DNA from 3 places in the Flintibacter porci genome. Region 3 is predicted to be linked to each of the others. Evidence: predicted binding sites of a transcription regulator. Region 3 holds the regulator's gene; each other region holds the start of a gene.
The links. The regulator HrcA, encoded in region 3, represses chaperone genes, less so after heat shock. The targets are predictions, from matches to a motif close to TGTTAGCACTCNNNNNNNNNGAGTGCTAACA.
Positions count from the first base shown of each region.

Region 1: clpB (ATP-dependent chaperone ClpB) is a predicted target of HrcA. The motif match lies at 2,521-2,551, and genes of this name have one in related genera.
Region 2: dhaS (dihydroxyacetone kinase transcriptional activator DhaS) is a predicted target of HrcA. The motif match lies at 1,764-1,794, and genes of this name have one in related genera.

Region 1 covers NZ_JBHEVB010000008.1:34,781-39,000, forward strand. Annotated here, with positions in the region: gene ACEVJL_RS10165 (amidohydrolase) at 1-9, shown strand, start outside; gene ACEVJL_RS10170 (2-hydroxyacid dehydrogenase) at 778-1,737, opposite strand; gene ACEVJL_RS10175 (Hsp20/alpha crystallin family protein) at 2,010-2,435, shown strand; gene clpB (ATP-dependent chaperone ClpB) at 2,593-4,220, shown strand, end outside.
Region 2 covers NZ_JBHEVB010000002.1:179,566-183,785, reverse strand. Annotated here, with positions in the region: gene ACEVJL_RS02775 (F0F1 ATP synthase subunit epsilon) at 1-1, shown strand, start outside; gene ACEVJL_RS02770 (DegV family protein) at 59-922, opposite strand; gene dhaS (dihydroxyacetone kinase transcriptional activator DhaS) at 1,096-1,680, opposite strand; gene ACEVJL_RS02760 (PTS sugar transporter subunit IIABC) at 2,039-4,162, shown strand; gene ACEVJL_RS02755 (PRD domain-containing protein) at 4,187-4,220, shown strand, end outside.
Region 3 covers NZ_JBHEVB010000001.1:117,764-121,983, forward strand. Annotated here, with positions in the region: gene dnaK (molecular chaperone DnaK) at 1-680, opposite strand, end outside; gene grpE (nucleotide exchange factor GrpE) at 877-1,461, opposite strand; gene hrcA (heat-inducible transcriptional repressor HrcA) at 1,477-2,538, opposite strand; gene aroQ (type II 3-dehydroquinate dehydratase) at 2,707-3,138, opposite strand; gene ACEVJL_RS00540 (shikimate kinase) at 3,135-4,220, opposite strand, start outside.

The sequences.
Region 1 (4,220 bases), on a different contig from region 3:
AAAATATAAAATCTTATGAGAGAGGGTTCCGCCCTGCGGGGCAGGGTAGCAGACGGATGTTACTTTGCCCGCGGCGGCAAAGTAACCAATGGCCCAGGCCACCCTCTCTTGCCCCTCCGGGGCAATTCACCTTGAACGCCTCCGGGGGACGGTTCCGGTGAGCGCCTACGCGCAGCGGGCGCTCACAGTCACCTTGTCCCTACCCCCTCTGGCCCTTCGGGCCATCTCCCCCTGACAGGGGGAGTCGGCCCCCGGACCCCCTGTTACGGGAGCGTGTCCCTTTGGGTTTTTCGTATCTTCCGGCGGTCTAAGTTTTGACCGTGCCCCCCTCTACTCCCGGGCCTTAGGCCCTTTTGCCATCAAAATATGTGAAGGGTTGCTTCTATCATACACCGCCTGGTGCCTGCCTACCTGTTTGGTGCGGCCGTCATCGATTGCCCGGCTGCCACGGTTCTGCCAGAGTAGGCGGTGTCCGTACAGCGCGAACACCTTAAATTTCCGTCTGGTAGGGCCTAAGGCCCGGGGCAAGAAGAATGCAAGGTCTTGTATTCGGAGCCGCCGGACGCAAATGCCAAATCCTCAGGAGGGCGTCCCCCGTAAACGGGGGTCCAGGGGGCGACGCCTATGAACACCGGCGCAAGCCAGGTGTTCATCGAAGGAAGCCCCCTGGTGCCTTTTTGGTTCCTTTTTGGGCAAGCAAAAAGGAACAAGGGTTCCCCCAAACAAAAAACCGTAGCCGGTTTACTCCGACTGCGGTTTTGCTTCTAAAAAGAATGATTACAGCCCATTTACCACAAAATTAGGCCGCTTGCCCTCCTGGATAAGCTTCACATTGTTCCACATATTGTTATGCGCCCGGCGGAAGGAACCGCCGGTGTTGCCGCCCAGGTGGGGGGAGTAGATCGCCCGGTCGGCGATCTCCGCGGGCAGATCCACCAAGGGGTGGTCAGCGGGGGTGGGCTCGGGAGCCAGGGTGTCCATAGCGATGCCGCCGATGCGCCCATCGATCAGGCCCTGGCGCACCGCCAGATTGTCCACCAGGTCGCCCCGGGCGGTGTTCACCAGAATGATACCCGGCTTCATCTTGGCGACCAAGTCGGCGTTCACCATGTTCCGGGTCTGGTCGTTAACGGCGCAGTGGAGGGAGAGGATGTCGCAGGTGGCAGCCAACTCCTCCAGGGGCAGGTATTCCACCCAGAAATCGGCCTCCACCTCGGGGGAACGGCGGTGGAGACTGTAATAGTACATCTTGCAGCCAAAGGGCTTGAGCCGCCGGGCGGTGGCCTGAGCGATGTCGCCGAAGCCTACCAGGCCCACGGTCTGCTCTCCCAGCTCCGGGCTGCCCGAGGCCATGACCGCCTCTTTCATCTTCACCTGGAGGCCGGCCTTCACCGCATTGTGGCCGGTGATGCCGTGGCGCAGGGCCATGAGCATGAGCATGACGGTGTGTTCGGCCACGGAGTCGGCGTTGCAGCCCTTGTTGTTGCACACGAAGATCCCCTTTTCCCGGGCCGCCTCCAGGTCAATGCGGTTGAAGGCCACGCCCTCCGACTGGATGAGCTTCAGGTTAGGCAGCAGGTCGATGATCTCCCGGCCCACGTCCACAATGGGGTCGTCAAAGAGCACCTGGGCGTCCGGGTTTTCCGCCGCCGCCTGGCGGGGCGACTGGTCCAGAGTGCAGAATACCAGCTCTGCTCCCAGCTGGGCGGCAAAGTCGGGCCTTGGGGCCGTACACAAGGATCTTCAATGGGGTTCCTCCTTTTATATTTATACATGGGAATCCGCCCACAGGGCGGTTTTCTTCTGTTTCATTATATCAGCCTCCACTTTTTGGGGCAAGGCCGTCTCTCCAAAATTAGCACTCTCATATCTAGAGTGCTAGAATTTACAATTTAGACACAATGTTTGCAAGAACTGTTCATAATTGGGCACTATACTAAAGTCAAAGTTCAGAAGGGCCCGGGAGCAAATACAAACCGCTCCCCATTGGGCCGAAAGGAGTTTTGATTATGTATAGCATGATTCCCTTTGGACGTATGAGCAACAGCTTCAACGACCTGTTTGATGAATTTGAGCGTTCCATGTTCCCCGCCAGCCAGCGCCAGCTGCCCGCCTTCCGCACCGACATCCAGGACAAGGGCGACCACTACCTGCTGGAGGCTGATCTGCCCGGCTTTAATAAGGGCGACATCGACCTGCACCTGCAGGACGGCGTTCTCACCATCACCGCCAAGCACCAGGAGACCTCCGAAAAGAAGGAGGAGGGCAAGTACCTGTGCCGGGAGCGCCGCTGCGGCAGCTACCAGCGCTCCTTTGACGTCTCCGGCATCCAGGAGGAAAACATCACCGCCGCCTATGATAACGGCGTGCTGAAGCTGACCCTGCCCAAGCAGGGCGAGGTGATCCCCCAGAGCCGGAAGATCGCCATCGAGTAACAGCGACTCTCTGAAAGGGCGGGTAAATTACCCGCCCTTTTTTCAAACTTTCTCTTGCATTTTTCAAAAACTTGGTCTATCATTCACTTAGCACTTAGTTTATAAGAGTGCTAATTTTCCAAAACATCAAACCCCATGAAAAGGAGGGTTTCTTACTATGAATATGAATCAGTTTACCCAGAAGTCTCTGGCCGCCATCCAGGGGGCTCAGGACATCGCCCAGGCCCACGGCAACCAGCAGATCGAGCAGGAGCACCTGCTGTTGGCTCTGGTCAGCGACGAGCAGGGCTTTATTCCCCAGCTGCTCACCGCCATGGGCATGACGGTGCCCAGCTTCCAGGCTGCCGCCGCCGACCTGGTGAACAAGCTGCCCAAGGTGTCCGGCGGCAGCCGGGAGGCCGACAAGGTGTACGTGGCCCAGGATGTGGACCGCGCCCTCACCGCCGCCCAGGAGCAGGCCTCCGCCATGAAGGACGAGTATATCTCCGTGGAGCATCTGCTCCTCGGTCTGATGGAGCGGCCTAACTCCAATTTGAAGGAGCTGTTCTGCACTTATAACGTGACGAAAGAGAAGGTCATGCAGGCCCTAGCCAGCGTCCGCGGCAACCAGCGTGTCACCTCCGACAACCCGGAGGAGACCTATGATGCCCTGAAAAAGTACGGCACCGACCTGGTGGACCGTGCTCGCCAGAACAAGCTGGACCCCGTCATCGGCCGGGACGACGAAATCCGTAACGTCATCCGGATTTTGAGCCGGAAGAGCAAAAATAACCCCGTCCTCATCGGCGAGCCCGGCGTCGGCAAGACCGCCATCGCCGAGGGCCTGGCCCAGCGGATCGTCAAGGGCGATGTGCCCGCCAGCCTGAAGGACAAGACCATCTTCTCCCTGGATATGGGCTCCCTCATTGCAGGCGCCAAATACCGGGGCGAATTTGAGGAGCGGCTGAAGGCCGTTTTGAACGAGGTCAAAAAGAGCGAGGGCCGCATCATCCTCTTCATCGACGAGCTGCACACCATTGTGGGTGCCGGCAAGACCGAGGGCTCCATGGACGCAGGCAACCTGCTCAAGCCCATGCTGGCCCGCGGCGAGCTGCACTGCATCGGCGCCACCACCCTCAACGAGTACCGCCAGTATATTGAGAAGGACGCCGCTCTGGAGCGCCGGTTCCAGCCTGTTATGGTCAATGAGCCCTCCGTGGAGGACGCCATTGCCATTCTCCGTGGCCTGAAAGAGCGCTACGAGGTCTACCACGGCGTGAAGATCACCGACGGCGCCATCATCGCCGCCGCAACCCTCTCGAACCGTTATATCACCGACCGGTTCCTCCCCGATAAGGCCATCGACCTGGTGGATGAGGCCTGCGCCATGATCCGCACCGAGATGGACTCCATGCCCACCGAGCTGGATATCATCCAGCGCAAGATCATCCAGCATGAGATTGAGGAGGCCGCTCTGAAAAAGGAGACCGACAAGATCTCCCAGGAGCACCTGGCAGAGATCCAGAAGGAACTCTCCGACATGCGGGAGGAGTTCAACGCCAAGAAGGCCCAGTGGGACAACGAGAAGAACGCCATCGGCAAGGTCCAGAAGCTCCGCGAGGAGTTGGAGGCCGCCAACGCCCAGTTGGAGAAGGCCCAGCGGGAGTACGACCTCAATAAGGCCGCCGAGCTCCAGTACGGCAAGATCCCCGAGCTGAAAAAGGCCCTGGAGGCGGAGGAGCAGATCGCCAACGAGGGCAAGCAGCGCTCTCTGCTGCGGGACAAGGTCACCGAGGAGGAGATCGC
Region 2 (4,220 bases), on a different contig from region 3:
AAAACAGCATGAAAAAACCGCGGTTTCCAACGAAACCGCGGTTTTTTTCTATGTTCGGTTAGTCGACGGGCAGCTCCCGGACACAGGCCACGCCCAGCGCGCCCGGACCAGTGTGGCAGGCAATGCTCATGGGGAGCACGGTGGAGTAGACCTGGAACTGGGGGAAAGCCTGCTGGACGAATTCGTTCCACTCCGCACCCAGCTCGTCAGAGCCGGAGTAGGCGGTCTGGACGATGAGCTTGCCCTCTCCCTCTAGGCAGGGGAGTTTGGCCTCCAGTGCATGGACCAGCTCGGTCTTGGCGGCCTTGGTGCCCCGCACCTTCTTGTAGGCGTCCAGCTTGCCGGCCTGGAGCTGAAGAATAGGCTTGAGGTTCAATGCGCTGCCCAGCAGAGCAGCGGTGGGAGTGATCCGGCCGCCTTTTTTCAGATAGTGGAGGGTGTCTACCATGATGTAGATCTGGGAGTGGAGAGAGGCCTCCTCCAGGCGCTGCTTGATCTCTGCGCCGGACTTGCCCCGCTCCCGCAGAGCCAGCGCGTCCAGCACCGACTGGCGCTGGGGGGCGGAGATGCGCTTGTTGTCGGCCACAAACACCCGGCCCTCATAGGGATCGTCGCAGGCCAGGCTGGCGGCGGTGGCGGCGGTGCCGCTCAGACCGCTTGTCATGGGGATGTAGACCAGCTGGTCATACTCCTCCAACAGCTTGTCCCACAGCTCCATAGTATCAGCAGGGGAGGGCTGGGAGGTGGACACATCGGCCCCCTGGGCCAGGCGGGCGTAGAACTCAGAAGGGAACAGGTCGATTCCCTCCAGGTACATCTGACCGTCGATCTGAATGGGCATGGGCAGAAGGGCAACGCCCAGCTGCTGAGCCTCCTGGGCGGTGATGCCGCTGTTGCTGTCTGTCATAATGGCGATCTTCATTCCAAATTTCTCCTACTTTGCAGAAGATAAAGGGCACGCCGATGCTGCCGGGTGGACGGTGCACCTGGACATGCCTTAAGATATATTAAGATTATTTTATGGTTCTTGTTCGAACTTGAGTAGATACAAAATCAGACAAATGCGCAAAAATAGGACAGATTTAATAATCTGTCCTAAAAAGAGGAGGCGGAATGAGACTTGGGCTGGGTGGATAAGATCTGGTGGACTGTGTCGCTGGAGAGAAGCTTTTCCAGCATAGTGACGGCGGGTTCCGGGTCGGCGGTCATGCCGTTGTGTGCCCAGTCCAGCAGCACGCCGGTGATGCCGTGGGCGTAAAAGCGGGAGACCATCCGGATCTGCTCCTGGGACAGGGCGGGCTGGCTGTCAGCATGGAAGAGCAGGTGGGCCACCAGGCCCTGGTAGAAGTCCATCAGACACTCGGAAAAGCTGTTCTGCCCCTGAAACTCAAGGACGTTGAGATAGAAATCCCGGTTTTCCTGCATGTACTTACACAGCGAAAGCAGGCTGTCCCGCCAGTGGCCCAGGGAGATGTCATCGCTGAGGATGGAGGTGATCTCGGTATAAAAGATCCAGGAGATGAGATCATACTTATCTTTGAAGTGATAGTAGAAGGTGTTGCGGCTGATTTTGCACTCCCGGGCGATGTCCCCCACGGAGACGTTGACAAAGGATGTGGTTTTCAGCAGCCGCTTGAGCCCCTGGGCGATCATCAGTTTGGTAAATGCAGCGTTCGACACCGGTCGCTACCTCCTTTGCTTGTCTTGGAGACCTATATTTTACCATTGTTTTTGGTGAGGAGCAAATCTTTTTCCGGGAAAGATATGGGGACGCCGGAACAGTGAGTGCCAAAAGAAACCGGCACTGCGCACAAAAAACAATGTATATAATTGTTTATTTGGGCGAAAATGTTTAGGGGTAGATTGACAGGCAGGAAGGGGTGTGCTATACTCCCGCCAGAATCCATGTTAAATAGGTGTGTTACTGTACTGTCAGGCACTAACCTTAGCTATTACATAGACAAAATGTAATAGTTGTCGGTTAGTGCTTTTTTCATCTGAGCAACTGGCCGGCGAGCTTGAATAAGGAGGTTGCACGATGAAGGAAAAGTTTTTTGGCGTGCTGCAGCGGGTGGGCAGATCCTTTATGCTCCCCATCGCCATCCTGCCGGTGGCAGGACTGCTGCTGGGCCTGGGAAGCTCGTTTACTAACGAGACCACCCTGGCCACCTATAACCTGCTGGGCCTGATGGGGCCCGGCACGGTCCCGTACTTTATTTTCTCCGTTTTGAGCAAGTGCGGTGGCGTGATCTTTGATAACCTGCCCTTGATCTTCGCCATCGGCGTAGCCATCGGTATGGCCCGCCAGGAGAAGGAAGTGGCCGCCCTGGCCGCTGCCGTCTCCTTCTTGGTGATGCACTCCAGCATCTCCGCCATGATCAGCCTGACCGGCGGGGTGGAAAACCTGCTGGAGGGCTCCACCGCTACCGTGCTGGGCATCACATCCCTGCAGATGGGCGCCTTCGGCGGCATCATCGTAGGTCTGGGAGTCGCTGCCCTGCACAACCGCTTTTATAAGATCCAGCTGCCCCAGGTGCTCTCCTTCTTCGGCGGCACCCGGTTTGTGCCCATCATCAGCACCCTGGTCTTTGCCCTGGTAGGCATTCTGATGTTTTTTGTCTGGCAGCCCATTCAGGAGGGCATCAACGCCCTGGGTATGGTGGTGTACAGCTCGGGTTACTTCGGCACCTTCCTGTTCGGCATGATCAAGCGCCTGCTCATTCCCTTCGGCCTGCACCACGTGTTCTATCTGCCCTTCTGGCAGACCGCTGTGGGCGGCACCATGGAGGTGGCGGGCACCATGGTGGCCGGAGCCCAGAACATTTTCTTTGCCCAGCTGGCTGATCCCACCGTGACTCACTTCTCCACGGCCGGCACCTGGTGCTTCACCGGTGAATTTGTGCTGTATATCTTCGGTTTCCCCGGAGCGGCTCTGGCCATGTACCGCTGTGCCAAGCCGGAACGGAAAAAGCAGGTGGGCGGCCTGCTCCTGTCTGCCGCTCTCACCTCCATCCTCACCGGCATCACCGAGCCTCTGGAGTTCTCCTTCCTGTTTGTGGCCCCGGTGCTGTTTATCATCAGCTCCGTGTTTGCGGGCCTTGCCTATATGCTCTGCCACATCCTCAACATCACCGTAGGCCTGACCTTCTCCGGCGGCTTTATTGACCTGGCCCTGTTCGGCATCCTCCAGGGCAATGAAAAAACCAGCTGGCTGCTGATTATCCCCCTGGGCATTGTGTTCTTCCTGGTCTACTACTTCGTGTTCTCCTTCCTCATTAAGAAGTTTAACTTCAAGACTCCCGGCCGGGAGGAGGGCGACCAGGAGACCAAGCTGTACACCAAGGCCGACTACAACGCCCGCAAGGAGCAGGGCGGGGAGGACCAGGTGTCCGCCGCCATTGCCCAGGGCTTGGGCGGCGCGGCCAACATCTCCGATGTGGACTGCTGCGCCACCCGCCTGCGCTGCACTGTCCATGACGCATCCAAGGTGAACCAGCAGGTGCTCAAATCCACCGGTGCGGCCGGTGTGATCCAGAAGGGTCAGGGCGTCCAGGTGGTCTATGGTCCTCAGGTCAATATCATCAAGGCCAACCTGGAGGACTACCTGCGTTCCGGCGCTGCCGGAGCGGAGCAAGCCGCCATCCAGACTGAGCCCGAGAGCCAGGAGGAGGCCAAGCCAGAGCACGGCGCTCTGCTGCGCACCATCGTCATCGGCAGCCCCTTCCACGGGGAGTCCGCCCCCATCACCGCATCCCCTGACGAGGCCTTTGCGGAGAAGATGATGGGCGACGGCGCTACTGTGGTGCCCTGTGAGGGTGTGGTCACCGCTCCCTGTGATGCTACCATCAGCTTTGTTTTTGACACCAACCACGCCATCGGCCTGGAGCTGGAGGACGGGGTGGAGATGCTCATCCACGTGGGCATCAATACCGTGGCCCTGAAGGGCCAGGGCTTCAAGGCCCTGGTGCAGGAGGGTGACCAGGTGAAGAAGGGCGATAAGCTCCTGGAGTTCGATCTGGATTATATCCGGGAAAACGCCTCTTCCACCTCCTCGCCGGTGCTGTTTACCACTATGGAGGATAACCAGCAGCTGCGCCTCATTAAGGCTGGCCACGTCAAGCCGGGAGAGGACCTGCTGGCCCTGGATATCTACGAATCTTGACCTGGACGGGGGGATGAGAGAAGCATGTATCGAATTACAAAAGTGCTCAACCATAACG
Region 3 (4,220 bases):
TTGTCGCCGGTCAGGTCGATGCCCTCGGCCTTCTTGAACTCAGCAGCCATCCAGTCCATCACGCACTTATCGAAGTCATCGCCGCCCAGACGGTTGTTACCGGCGGTGGCCAGAACCTCGATGACGCCGTCGTCGATGTCCAGGATGGACACGTCGAAGGTGCCGCCGCCCAGGTCGTACACCATGACCTTCTGAGCGGTCTCCTTATCCACACCGTAGGCCAGAGCGGCAGCGGTGGGCTCGTTGATGATACGCTTGACCTCCAGGCCGGCGATCTTGCCGGCGTCCTTGGTGGCCTGACGCTGAGCATCGGTGAAGTAAGCGGGGACGGTGATGACGGCCTCGGAGACGGTCTGGCCCAGATAGGCCTCGGCGTCAGCCTTCAGCTTCTGAAGGATCATGGCGCTGATCTCCTGGGGAGTGTACTTCTTGCCGTCGATGTCCACCTTGTAGTCGGTGCCCATCTCACGCTTGATGGAGATAACGGTGCGGTCGGGGTTGGTGATAGCCTGGCGCTTGGCCACCTGGCCCACCATACGCTCGCCGTCCTTGGAAAAAGCCACCACAGAGGGAGTGGTGCGGTTGCCTTCGGCGTTGGGGATAACGACGGCGTCGCCGCCCTCCATAACCGCCACGCAGCTGTTAGTCGTACCTAAGTCAATACCAATGATCTTGGACATAATGTGTTTCCTCCTAATATATGAAAAGATTGTTGTTTACAAATTTTATAAGGTTTATATTGTCACGCTGCGGATTGGACGCGCGGCCGGGTCGCTTTCGCTCCGTCTCGGGCTGGTCTCCGGGCCGCCCTGCGGCCCTGCGCTCGCCCTCGCTGCGCTCCAAGCTCCCCTGCGCGTCTATCCTCCGCGCTTCGTATCAGTTAGCCACCTTTACCATGGCAAACCGGATGACCTTGTCGCCCAGCTGGAAGCCGGCCTGGAACACGTCGCAGACGGTGTTCTCGCCGAAGTTCTCATCCTCCACATGCATCACGGCATTGTGCAGGTTGGGATCGAAGGTCTCTCCCAGAGCGGGGATCTCGGTGATGCCCAGCTTTTCCAGCACGGTCTTGAGCTGGGTCATGGTCATCTCCACGCCCTTCTTAAAGGCCTCGTCGGCGGTCTCCTGCTTGAGTGCCCGTTCCAGATTGTCGTACACCGGCAGGAAGGCCACAGCCGCATCCGCTTTGGCGTCGTTCCAGATGGAGTCCTTCTCCTTGGCGGTACGGCGGCGGTAGTTGTCGTATTCGGCGGCCAGGCGCAGGTATTTGTCCTCCTGCTGGGCCACCTGATCCTTCAGGGACTCCAGCTCAGTGAGGAGGGGATCGGCGCTCTCGCTCTGAGCCTCGCCCTGGGGCTGGGTCTGCTCGGCCTGGGGTTCGGTCTGAACCTCAGCCTGCTGCTCCACCGGCTCCTGCTGCTCCGGAGCGGTCTGCTCCGCCTTATTTTCTTTCTTGCTCATGAACTAATGTTCCTCCTATTCCTGGTCGTTCCCGTCGCCGGGGGGAAGTTCCCCCTTGCCGAACATCCGGGTCAGGCTGTCGGCGAAATAGGACAAGCGGGCGGTCACCTTGGCGTAGTCCATCCGGGTGGGTCCTACCACCCCGATGACGCCCCGCATATTATCTCCAATGTCATAGCTGGCCATGACCACGCTGGTATCCTTCAGCGCCTCGCTGACGTTTTCCGGCCCGATGAGAATATTCATATTCTGGCCGTTCTCCATGGATACCGGCAGCTTGGACCCCTCCTGGTTTTCCGCCAGGTAGGTCATCAGAGGCTTGGCCTTGTCCAGACTGCGGTACTCAGGGTGTTCCAGCAGATGGGTGATCCCCGAAGTGTGAATGGTCTGGCTGCGCTGCTCCTGAAGCACCTCGATGGCGTACTGCACTACCATGGAGATCAGGTTGAATGCCCCGGGTGCGGAACGGGTCTCCATCTTGTCCAGAGCCTGTTCCATTTCCTCCACGGTCAGACCTACAAAGGAGCTGTTCAAAACGGTGGACAGCAACTGCAGCTGGGTGTCGGAGAGCTCATCGGACAGGTGGATGAGCTTGTTGCGCACCACCGAGTTGTCGGTCATCACCACAGCGATAAAGGCGTTTTCCTCTACCATCAGCAGGTCGTACCGCTTCACCGTCACCCGCTGCTTGGGCTGGGCCATGGTAAAGACGGGGTAGTCGCTGATCTGGGAGAGCACCTTGCCCGCCCGGTCGATGACCCGGTCCAGCTCCTCCATTTTCAGGTTCAGCGCGTCGTTGATGCGCTGGGTCTCCTGCATGGTCAGCTGGTGCTCACCCATGAGCTCGTTGACGTAGAGCCGGTAGCCCATGGGGGACGGAATCCGTCCGGCCGAGGTGTGGGGCTGCTCCAGATAGCCCAGTTCGGTGAGGTCGGCCATCTCATTTCGTATGGTGGCGGTGGAGATGTCCAGTCCGGCCTGCTCTGCCACGGCCTTGGAACCTACCGGTTCCGCGGTGGAGATATAGATCTCAACAATGGCCCGCAGGATTCGCTTTTTTCGATTGGTCAGCTCCATACTCTCGCCTCCATTTCTCATTCTATGTTTTAGCACTCATTCTCCCTGAGTGCTAAAGATAATGTACCACCCACCTGCAAGATTGTCAATAGGTACTTTATGAATTTATTTTAAACAAAAAAAGCCCGGCATTTCTTTGCAGAAATGCCGGGATACTGCTAATTTGACTTACCGTTGTTTCCCAGTCAGATATTGAATGGCGGCCCGGTACCCTTCAAAGCCCATGCCGATAAAGGACTTCTCACAGGCCATCCCTGCATAGGAGATGTGCCGGAATTCCTCCCGGGCATTCACATCGGACAGGTGGACCTCCACGGCGGGCAGGCCCACCGCCTTCAGGGCGTCCAAAATGGCCACGCTGGTGTGGGTATAGGCGGCGGGGTTAATAACGATGCCGTCCATCTTCCCGTAGGCCCACTGGATTTTATCCACAATGGCCCCCTCATGGTTGGACTGGAAGAGCTCCACCTGAGCACCGCACTCGTCTGCCGCCTGGCGGATAAAGGCCTCCAGGGCGGCAAAGTCCTGCTTGCCATAGATGTCCGGCTCCCGAATGCCCAGCATGTTGAGGTTGGGGCCGTTGATGACCAGAATTTTCATCCCATCACCCTCCTGATGATCTCGTCCACGGTGTCCTCCACCGTGCCGTTGTTGTCCACCGTCACCTGGGCCATAGCCTCATAGAGGGGCGCCCGGCGGCGGTAGAGCTCCTCCCGGGGCACGCTTTGGGAGACAGGCCGGCCGTCAGTGGGCAGCTTATCCAGGTCCCGGCGCAGCCAGACCACCACGGAGTTCTCCTCCATTCTGTCCCGGTTCTCCGGCCGGGTCACGATGCCTCCTCCGGCGGAGATGACCTGGCCGGACTCCTTGGCGATCTGAGCCAGAGCCCGGTGTTCCCGGACCCGGAACCCCTCCTCCCCTTCGCTGGCAAAGATGTGGGGGATGGAGCAGCCCGCCTCTTCTATTATCTTCTCGTCCACATCGGCCAGAGGGCGGCCCAGCCGCTGGGCCAATGCTTTGCCCACCGTGGTCTTGCCGCAGCCGGGCATGCCGATGAGGAGGATGTTTTTCGTCTCCCGCTCCAGCTTGGCAGTAATGTTGGCCACCAGTTCGTCGGGCAGCTTTTTGCCCTGGAACCGCTCGGAGGCCGCTTTGGCCTGAGCCACCAGCATCCCCAGGCCGTTGCCCCAGATGAGCCCCCGGTGCTGTGCCTGGAGGAGCAGCTGGGTTTTAGACGGGTTGTAAATGAGATCAAAGACACCCTCACACTGGGGGAACTGGTCCAAATCCACAGGGGAAACTCCGTTGTTTGGGTACATCCCCACCGGCGTGGCGTTGACGATGATCTGGGCATCGGCGTGGCGGTCCAGATTCTGATAGTTATTCTCCCCGGAACGGGAGATGGTAACGACCTCCCTTGCCCCCAGCTCGGAGAGTACCGAGCGCACCGTAAGGGAGGCTCCGCCGCTGCCCAGCACCAGGGCTTTCCGGCCCTCCACCTGGGCACCGGCGGACTTTAACAGGTACAGAAAGCCGTCGTAGTCGGTGTTGTCCCCCAGCAAGGTACCGTCGGAGCGGCGAAGAATGGTGTTCACGCTGCCGATGCGACGGGCGGCCGGGGTGAGCTCGGCACAGTACTCCATCACCGTCTTTTTATAGGGGATGGTAACGTTCAAGCCGTG